3 regions of the Neobacillus sp. NPDC058068 genome follow, and region 3 is predicted to be linked to each of the others. Evidence: riboswitches for the same ligand, from Rfam matches in the RefSeq annotation. Region 3 holds a riboswitch; each other region holds the start of a gene.
The links. Region 3 has a riboswitch for S-adenosylmethionine ahead of ACFVSW_RS11885 (LLM class flavin-dependent oxidoreductase). Riboswitches for the same ligand answer to the same signal wherever they lie in the genome.

Region 1: another riboswitch for S-adenosylmethionine. It lies ahead of ACFVSW_RS27265 (sugar ABC transporter substrate-binding protein); the one in region 3 lies ahead of ACFVSW_RS11885 (LLM class flavin-dependent oxidoreductase).
Region 2: another riboswitch for S-adenosylmethionine. It lies ahead of ACFVSW_RS06910 (O-acetylhomoserine aminocarboxypropyltransferase/cysteine synthase family protein); the one in region 3 lies ahead of ACFVSW_RS11885 (LLM class flavin-dependent oxidoreductase).

What each region holds. Positions count from the first base shown of each region.
Region 1 covers NZ_JBHVSI010000040.1:7,950-11,161, forward strand. Annotated here, with positions in the region: gene ACFVSW_RS27260 (sugar ABC transporter ATP-binding protein) at 1-905, opposite strand, end outside; gene ACFVSW_RS27265 (sugar ABC transporter substrate-binding protein) at 990-2,105, opposite strand; SAM riboswitch class I at 2,233-2,341, opposite strand; gene ACFVSW_RS27270 (MFS transporter) at 2,604-3,212, shown strand, end outside.
Region 2 covers NZ_JBHVSI010000004.1:221,512-224,723, reverse strand. Annotated here, with positions in the region: gene ACFVSW_RS06920 (MFS transporter) at 1-1,033, shown strand, start outside; gene ACFVSW_RS06915 (hypothetical protein) at 1,168-1,530, shown strand; SAM riboswitch class I at 1,703-1,805, shown strand; gene ACFVSW_RS06910 (O-acetylhomoserine aminocarboxypropyltransferase/cysteine synthase family protein) at 1,878-3,194, shown strand.
Region 3 covers NZ_JBHVSI010000009.1:2,862-6,073, reverse strand. Annotated here, with positions in the region: gene ACFVSW_RS11890 (ATP-grasp domain-containing protein) at 1-660, opposite strand, end outside; gene ACFVSW_RS11885 (LLM class flavin-dependent oxidoreductase) at 676-1,725, opposite strand; SAM riboswitch class I at 1,834-1,937, opposite strand; gene ACFVSW_RS11880 (serine hydrolase domain-containing protein) at 2,572-3,212, opposite strand, start outside.

The DNA.
Region 1 (3,212 bases), on a different contig from region 3:
TTCTCGGAACCGAATAACGCTTTACACATTTCTGTTTTCCCAGCGCCAACAAGCCCCGCAATTCCAACGATTTCTCCTGATTTAACGTGAAAATTCAAGTTTTTAATTTTTTCTCTATCAGAAAGTCCTTTCACTTCTAGGACGCTGTTTCCAATGGTCGTATTCCTTTCGGGAAACTGCTCCTCCAGCTTTTGACCAAGCATATGCTCAACCACTTTATTGGAAGTTGTGGCGGCAACCTGCTCTTTCACAACAAATTCACCATTTCGCATAACCGTCACTTCATCGCAGATTTCAAATATTTCCGGCAGGCGGTGTGAGATAAAAATAATCCCTACATCTTGTTTAACTAGTTCCCGAGTAATCCGAAAAAGTTCGCTCGTTTCGGTATGGCTCAATGGTGCAGTCGGCTCATCTAAAATAAGAAACTTGCACTTATTGGAAACTGCTCTAGCGATTAAAATCATTTGTTTTTCAGCAAGTGACAACTCGCTCACCAGCGTCTTCGTTGAAAGTCTAATATTCATACCGGACAAGATTTGCGCCGCTTTTTGATGAAGCTTATTCCATTTCATCCATTGTCGTTTTCCCATGTTATGAACAGTGTCCAGCAGCATAATATTTTCAGCCACGGTTAAATACGGAATAAGGGCCGTATCAACCTCCTGGTAAACAATTTGAATACCAGCATCCTGGGCATTTTTCGGGGAACGAATCTTCAGGTTTTGCCCATCCATCGATATCTCGCCGGTATAGTGGTCATAGGCTCCGGAGAGAACCTTCATTAACGTTGATTTCCCTGCACCATTCGCCCCAATCAATGCCTGAATTTTCCCCGTTTCCATCGAAAAATTAACCTGGTTTAACGCCTTTACGCCTGGAAATTCAATTGAGATGTTTTTCATTGCCAATGTTGAACTCGTCAAAATGCCACCCCCTATCAAAACGACACTCTCTTAATCGATTGAATAAGAGAGTGCCAGCTGGAATTATTTTTTATAATGCTTCTTTAACGTTTTCATCCACTCTTCTTCAAATGCCGTAGACTCACCCCAGCCTGGGATGATTTTTGAAAGATTAACCATGTTCACTGGATCCTTGGAGTCCTGCAGGTTTTTTTGAGAAACAAGTGATGCTTCTAAGTCATAGGTTTTTGGTGTTTCTTCGCCAGCCAGTTTTTTCGCAAGTATTCTCAAATCGACAGCGCCGATTAATTTAGGATCGACAGCCGCTGTATACTTCCAGGCACTGCCTTTTCTTTGGATATCCTGCAGGTCTGCATTGGAAACATCAATTCCAAAGATTTTCACTTCTTCACGGCCTGCTTCTTTAAGCGCACGTGCTGCACCAATCGCAAAAGCATCCCACGTAGCAAAGATAGCGTCAAGCTTGCCCTTAGGGTATTTGTTCAACATCGCCGCAACGGCATTTTGCGTTTGCACACTTGTATCCGCTGCTGCTACGCCAAAGCGTTCCACTTCTTTAAGCCCGGGGTTTTTCGCAAGCACATCCTGATAAACTTTGTTCCGACGGACCATTGGCGGGAAGCCGTCTACCCAAAGATAAGCAATATTGGCTTTACCCTTCGTATCCTTTACGAGCTGGTCAAGTGCTAAGGTCGCTAATGCTTCATCATCCTGAGACGTAAGCGTCACACCTTCAACATTCGCCAGGTTTGGATTCGAGTCAAATGCAACAACATGTTTTCCTTTTTCTACGATTTTCTTTACATCGTTTACTGTGGCATCGTCGTCACCGTGTGAAATGATAAATCCATCATAATTCTGATCTAATGCCTGATTGATGGCATCGTGGAATTTCGCTGTGTCCCCATTTGCGGTAAACACGTCTACTTTTATCCCTAATGCTTCTCCTTCTTCTTTTGCCCCGGCTAAGAATTGGGCTGTATGGTCGTCACCGCCAATTTTACGAATGACCTTGATTTTCAACTGATCCCCTTTGGAAAATGCCTCCGGTACCCCTTCAAGTGAAACCTTTTTATTGCCGCTTGCCTGTTTTGTTTCCCCGCCAGAAGCACAGCCAGTTAGTAATAGCGTTGCCGCCAATGCTGATACGAACGTACTTTTTAATAAATTCCTTTTCATTTTTAAAGCTCCTCCTTTTTGTTCTTACCAATACACCGTTACTCCTATTGGAAAAGTTTGTTTTTAGGTAAAATAAAAAACCTCTCCAGAAAAGAGAGGTTTCATCACAAATAGAAGGATTACTCCTCTCTTATCTTTCAAAACAAAAAATTGTTTTGCAGGATTTAGCACCAATTCCTTGTCGGAACGGTTGCTGGGCGTCATCGGGCCAGTCCCTCTGCCACTCTTGATAAGAGAACGTATTATTCATTTAAAGTATTAAACTTAATTTAAACTCCTATTAATAAGTTGTCAATAGTGTTTTGAATATTTCTACTTAAAAAATATTCAAAACACTTGCATGTAGGGGAAAATAAAGCAAAGTTTCAAAGTAAGACCTATCCCTTTATAATCATCAGAAACTTCGGTATGATAATATTTAGGGAACCGAAATAACTTTAGAAAGAAGTGTTTAATAGCGTGAACCAGCAGGAAAGTGCCAAACGTAATTTACTGATCATGTGGTTTGCCAACTTCTTTGTAGCCGGAAGTATGACGATGGTTATGCCGTTTATTTCGTTGTACATTGAGTCGTTTGGGGATTTTTCCGAAAAATATGTCCAGCATTGGTCAGGGTTAACGTTTGCGATTACATTTGTTTCCGCCTTCCTTTTTTCACCGATTTGGGGGAGAATTGGCGACCGCTATGGGAGGAAAAAAATTCTTATTTTTTCCGGATTAGGAATGGCATTCTCGATTTTTCTTATAGGATATGTCCATTCCGTTTGGCAGCTTTTTATGCTGCGATTTTTCATGGGATTCTTTTCGGGATTTATCCCGATGTCACAAGCTTTCATTTCCACACAAACACCGAAACAGATTGCTGGACGGGTCCTTGGTACATTGCAAACCGGCAGCATCACAGGTTCGTTGTTAGGGCCAATGTTAGGCGGAATATTGGCAGATTCCCTTGGCTATTCTACCACCTTTAAATGGACCTCCATTTCCATATTCATTTCTGCGCTACTTGTCATTGCCACAAAAGAATTCCTGCTTGAAGCCAAAAAGGGTGCCAAAACCCATTATTCAAGCAAGGAAGTATTGAAGCATATTACTCGCAATCCCGTG
Region 2 (3,212 bases), on a different contig from region 3:
CTATGGACGCAAGAAAGTGTTTTTTTTCGGCATCTTAATCTCAGGTGTCATCTTGCTGCTCCGTAGTATTTTTGCTGATCAAGGAGTCTTGATTACGCTTGCCTTTATCAGCGGCTTGACAATGGCTTTCTTGCAAGTTTCAGGAATTCCATGGCTTGCGGAAAATTCCATCGCCGAGCAGCGAGTGAATCTATTTAGTCTCCATTTTGCCTTAATGACCGCGGCGAACGTGGTAGGAACCTTATTAGGCGGCGGATTAACCGATTTATTTTCATTGTTTGTTAGTGATTTAAATAGCATCCGCTTTACTTTAATAATCGGGGCAGTTATATATCTAATTGGGATTTTCCCAACCACAAAATTCACAGAACTACCTAAACCGAAATTTAAACCAACAGAAAAAAAGACCGCGACTATATCTTGGAAAAGTGACGGATTGAAGTTGATTGTTTTATTTGCCATTGCCCAGCTGTTAATCGGCTTTGGCGCAGGTCTAGTTATTCCCTATCTAAACCTGTACTTTGCCGACCGCTTTAGTGCCACGACAACTTCAATTGGCTTAATTATCTCAATGGGGCAGGCAGCAACCGCCTTGGCGATGTTTATCGGTCCGCAAGTCGTCAAAAAGGTCGGGGACGTGAAGGCGGTTGTTTATTTACAGCTTGCATCGCTTCCATTCCTATTATTAACAGCCTATACTGAACATTTATGGCTGGCAGCCATTGGTTTCTTATTCCGCCAGGCATTGATGAATGCCGGGAACCCGATTCAAATGTCGTTAATGATGTCAAAGGTGAACGACTCGATGAAGGGGCTCGCCAACTCCGTCAACCAAATGGTGTTTAATTTAGGGTGGGCGTTCATGGGGCCGGTTTCGACAGGAATTGTCGTTAAGTACGGTTCGTACTGGGGCTATGCCTATGTGTTCACGATAACAGCTGGATTATACTTAATTGGTTCGACGTATTTCTTCCTTGTATTTAGAGGATTTACCGTGAAAAAGGAACCATCAGCATCTGCCAAAATTTCATAAATATCCGACATATTTCTCGGGAAATTTCAAAAAGACTGCCAAATTGCGCAGGAAATTGTCGAGTGATAATGAAAGGATTCCTCCAATTCTTGCTGAATAAGTAATGTAAAAGTGACAAGACCGGAGTGGTGGAAATGATGGAAGCGGTAGAAGCATTTCTAGCAAAAATCAAAGACCAGGGGCATGTCCTTCCCTTAATTCATCAGGCGGATTTACAAATTAACCTACGCTGTGAGGGACAAACAATGCAGTTAATGATCAAAAACGGGAGTACCATGATCTTGCAAAACTCAGAAGCACTCCAGACAAAGCACGAGATTAACGGATCGCCAAACGCAATGAAACAGCTGCTTGACGGAACTCAAAGGCTGCGAGTTCTCGAACAGCAAGGGCAGCTAAAGGTTTCAGCACCACTAAGAACCACTCTTTTACTAGAATCGGTCTTCTTTTTAACAAAAGCACAAAACCGTGAGCGTACAAAAATAAAGGCGGTGTGAGCAGAGCTAGACTAAGTCCATTCAAAGTAGAATTTAAATAATTTCCACTAATTTACTATACAAGTTTGTTTTTGCGGCGCTCCGCCCCTTTACAAAAAGTTATTGACTCGGAATTAATCTTCATGTAAAGTATTATTTAAATATTCTATCAATAAAAACAATTCAATAAGCATTCTTATCAAGAGTGGCGGAGGGACTGGCCCTACGATGCCCGGCAACCGGTTTTTAACACGGTGCTAAATCCAGCAGAGCACTTTAGCTCTGGAAGATAAGAAGAGTGGGACCCCCATCTTCTTATGAAGAGGGGGTTTTTTGCTTGTTGTATTGTTATAAAAGGAGCGAGAATAATGGGAGAAAATCAAAAGAATTATCGTTTTGAAACATTGAGTGTTCATGGAGGATTGTCGCCAGATCCGGTGACAGGTGCTCGGGCGGTCCCGATTTATCAAAACAATGCGTATCAATTCAAAAGCACAGAACATGCGGCCAACTTATTTGCCTTAAAGGAGCCTGGTTACATTTATACCCGGATCCATAATCCAACCACCACCGTTTTTGAAGATCGCGTGGCTTTATTAGAAGGCGGCGTTGGAGCACTTGCAGTTGCAAGCGGCATGGCAGCGATCACACTTGCGATTTTAAATATTGCTGAAGCCGGTGATGAGATTGTCTCTGCCGCGAATCTTTATGGCGGAACTTATAATTTATTTGCCGTTACCCTTCCTAAATACGGAATTAAAGTGAAATTTGTCAACCCGGATAATCCTGAAAATTTCCGCACGGCGATTACTGAAAAAACAAAAGCAGTCTTCGCTGAAACGATTGGTAATCCGAGCTTACGCGTACTCGATATTGAAAAGGTAGCGGCAATTGCTCATGAGGCCGGGGTTCCATTAATAATTGACAATACCTTTGCGACACCGTATCTGTGCCGGCCATTTGAGCATGGTGCAGACATTGTCGTTCACTCGGCCACAAAATGGCTGTTGGGAAATGGCACGACAACTGGCGGTGTGATTGTCGATGGCGGGAAATTTGACTGGAACTCGCCGAAATTTCCGGGCTTTACAACTCCAGATGCAAGTTATCATGATCTCGTGTATGCAGAAGCACTAGGTGCGGTCGCTTATATTATCAAAGCACGCGTCCAGCTTTTACGTGATCTGGGGCCGGCACTAAGTCCGCAAAATGCTTTCCAGTTCACACTTGGTCTTGAAACACTTCATGTGCGGATGAAAGAGCATGTTGCCAATACGAAGGAAGTGGTAAATTACTTAGTCAATCATCCTGCAGTGGAGTGGGTTTCTTACCCTGGACATCCATCACATCCGGATCATGAATTAGCGCAAAAGTATTTGCCAAAAGGTGCCGGCTCCATGGTTGTCTTTGGGATTAAAGGTGGCAAAGAGGCAGGGGCTAAATTGATTGATGCAATTACGCTGTGGGCACATGTTGCCAATGTTGGCGATGCAAAAAGCTTAATTATTCACCCGGCAAGCACCACTCATCAGCAATTAGATGCAGATGGGCTTAAGTCTGCAGGGGTATCTGAGGATTTAATTCGCCTTTCCATTGGTATTGAAAATGTCGAGGATTTAATCGAAGATCTCGAATCAGCGATTGAAACGGCGACCGGCTTAGCTTCCCTAAAAACAAATGCTTAAATTCAGCTGACACTATTA
Region 3 (3,212 bases):
ATCGCCAATTTGGCATGCGTCCGCTGGGCAAAGTTCAAATCCTTCCGAAGTATCAACCTTAACGGCATAAACAAAGTTCCCTCCTACAAACTCACAACGGGTTATGTAGCTTTCAGGAGATTGAATGTATTCTTGAATAAGGGTAATTCCATCGACCGGTTCTTCGAAAGTGGGTCCTTCCACATAAGCTTTTAGAGCTTCTATACTATGGAATAATTGAACACCTAAGCCTTTACCGGCACGGTTATGCTTCGTAATAAAGGACTGTCCTTCAAATGCTTCGGCTGCCTTTAAAATGTTTTGTTTTCCAACCGCTGCAATCGTTTTTGGAGTCTTAACACCATACTTGTTTAACTCTAAATATTGTAGAACCTTACTGACCTCTAGCTTTAGAGCACTCGTTCCATTTAACACCGTACGTCCATGTGCTTCAAGCCAAGCCAATACTTGCCCGGAAAATTCAGCTGCAAAACGATGATCACGTGTATGAGAAGATGCACTCATTCGGCTATAGAAGATTCCTTCTGGTGGCTCTTTTGATAAATCTAGCGTTCCTTCGTCCAAATGCCATTCTTCATAAGGAACACCAAGTTCCGCTAACCTTTTTGTTAAATGGACTGTCCACTCACTATTTTCATGTATCACATATACCTTGCTCATCATTATGTCTCCTCTCTAGTTCTTTATTAAACTACGTTTTTGTTCAACTAATGGCATAACCTGCTTTGCAAAGCGTTCCATTTCCTCTAATTGAGGTGAAAATTGCAATAACAATAAGTCTAAGCCAGCTTCTTCATATTGTAAAATTCGATCTGCAATTTGCTCAGGTGTTCCTACTAAGTTCGGTCGTAGGCCACGATTGGATACAGAGTAATCCTGTAATTGGATTTGTTGCTCTAATTGCGATTTAGTAGTGAAATCTTTAAAGCCAGCATATCCGCTAGTGTCTTTCACAGTCGTGATTTTTGCAAGCTCAGCCAGAGCCTCTTCTTCTGTATCACGGCAAATAACATAAGCAGCCATACCAAATGAACTAAATGGCCCACTGCCAGTTTGTTCGCGGCGTGCCCTCATATCGGTGATTTTTCCATCAATCTCTTCAACTGTACCACCGTGCATAACATAAGCATCACATTTTTCTGCTATGGTTTGCTTACCTTTTTCACTTTCACCGCCTGCATAAAGAATCGGGTTTGGTCCTTGAACAGGTTTCGGTGCAAGCTTCGCATCCTTTAATTCGTAAAATTGACCAGAATAATTGAAGGTTTCTTCTGTCCATAAACCTTTTAGTACATCAATAAACTCTTCGGTACGAGCGTAACGCTCATCATGTTCTGTAAAAATTCCTCCATATTGACGTGCTTCTTCTGCCCACCAAGCAGAAACAATGTTTAGAGTAAAACGCCCATTACTGATTTGATCAATATTTGCTGCCATTTTGGCCGCTACAGCAGGATTATGAAAACCAGGGCGAATCGCAGTCATAATTTCAATTTTTTCCGTCACTGCTGCAAGGGCTGCTGCTGTAGACCAAGCTTCAAGAGAGTCATGCTCCGGTCCTTTAATATCATTTAAATATAATTCAGCTATTAAGGTAGTCGAGTATCCCCATTTTTCAGCAGATTGTATTATTTTCTTTGCATAATCAAAGGTAGGCGGCATATTTTCATTCTCCACATTACGTAACCAGCCTCCAAAAATCGGTAACCAAAAACCATATTTCATTTGTATTCTCTCCTCTACTATTCTAAATTTATAGTTTTCCTATTGTTTAAGTTGGATTAATGTATAAATTAAAAACTCCCTTCCTAAGAAGAGAGTTTTATTACCCTCTTCTCATCTTTCAAGCGATGTGCTTGATGGAATTGGCACAGTATTCATAAGAACCTGCTGCCGAGGCTTCAAAGGGCCAGTCCCTCCACCTCTCTGGATAAGAAGAAAAATCTACATTCAATTTTTTAATTAACTAAAGTGATAATAGTTTAAATTTATCAAATTGTCAATCGAATACTTCTAAACTCTAAATAACAACTTATTAACGGTAAAGGAAATTTTATCATCCAATCAGTTTCAGTCTGAAGTTAACTCTACAGGAGGATTATGATACATCCAGGGAAAATTATTACTGAAACATATTAAAAATAAGGCTTCTGATAGTTCAGTAGTCTTTTTTTTCTATCTCATAAACAAGCCCTTTTTTAACTAAACTAACCGTTAGTTCAATAACTTCAACAAAAAAGGCGTTAATCCTTCCTGGAATAACGCATCCTTAAGTCGAGCATTTTTATCAATTTATTTTTTCAATTTAAAAAGGGGTAGTACCAGCGAAGCTGACACCACCCGCAATGTAGATGTAATTAAATGGGGAATTATTTATTGATGACCTCGTTATATCCCTGCTGGGCATCGGTGATTGCAAGCATTGAATAGACCTCCAAGGACTTGCGGCCATGCCCCTGCCCGCTTCCACTCCGTCCAACCAACTCCTCGCCACGTCATGGTTCTGCCCCAATAAGGTCGATGAAATTCACCGGCCTTTTTTTAAACGAACGAAGAACCGCCGGCTCGGTGTCAGTCTTCGATTGCCTGGTAGACCATGGTCCAGAAGTCGTGGATAAGCTGCGTTGAATCCGGAGTAGACGCCCCGACCTGGGTGAGCAGGATTCCGATGAGCTGTTTGTCCGGGTCAGCGTACGTCGCGGTGCCGCTTCCGCCGTCCCAGCCGAACTGGCCGATGGACGCGTAGTCACCACGGTAGGTGCGCACCGCCATCCCGAAGCCCCAGCCGCCGTGCTGCCCTTGGCCGAATGACACATGGACGTTGTCGCGGGCCATGGCGTTTCGGGCGGCTTGTTGCTCGGGTGTGAGGCTGTTGGTGGTCATCAGCTGGACGGCGGGCCGGGATAGGATCCGTTCGGTCCCGTGCATCCCGTGATTCAGCAGCATCCGGAAGTAGGCGTGGTAGTCGTCGACGGTGGAAACCAGTCCGCCGCCACCGCCCTGGAACGCTGGAGGCTGGCTGTGGCGTCCCCCCTTGGCCTCGTCCCACACTATGAACTCTCCGGTCTGCGGGTCAGGGGCGTAGAGGGTTGGCAGTCGGTCGATCTTGTCGGCGGGCACGTGGAAACCGGTGTCCTTCATGCCCAGGGGGTCGAAGATGCGTTCCCGCAGGAACGTCTCAAACGACTGGCCCGTGACCCTGGCGACAAGCA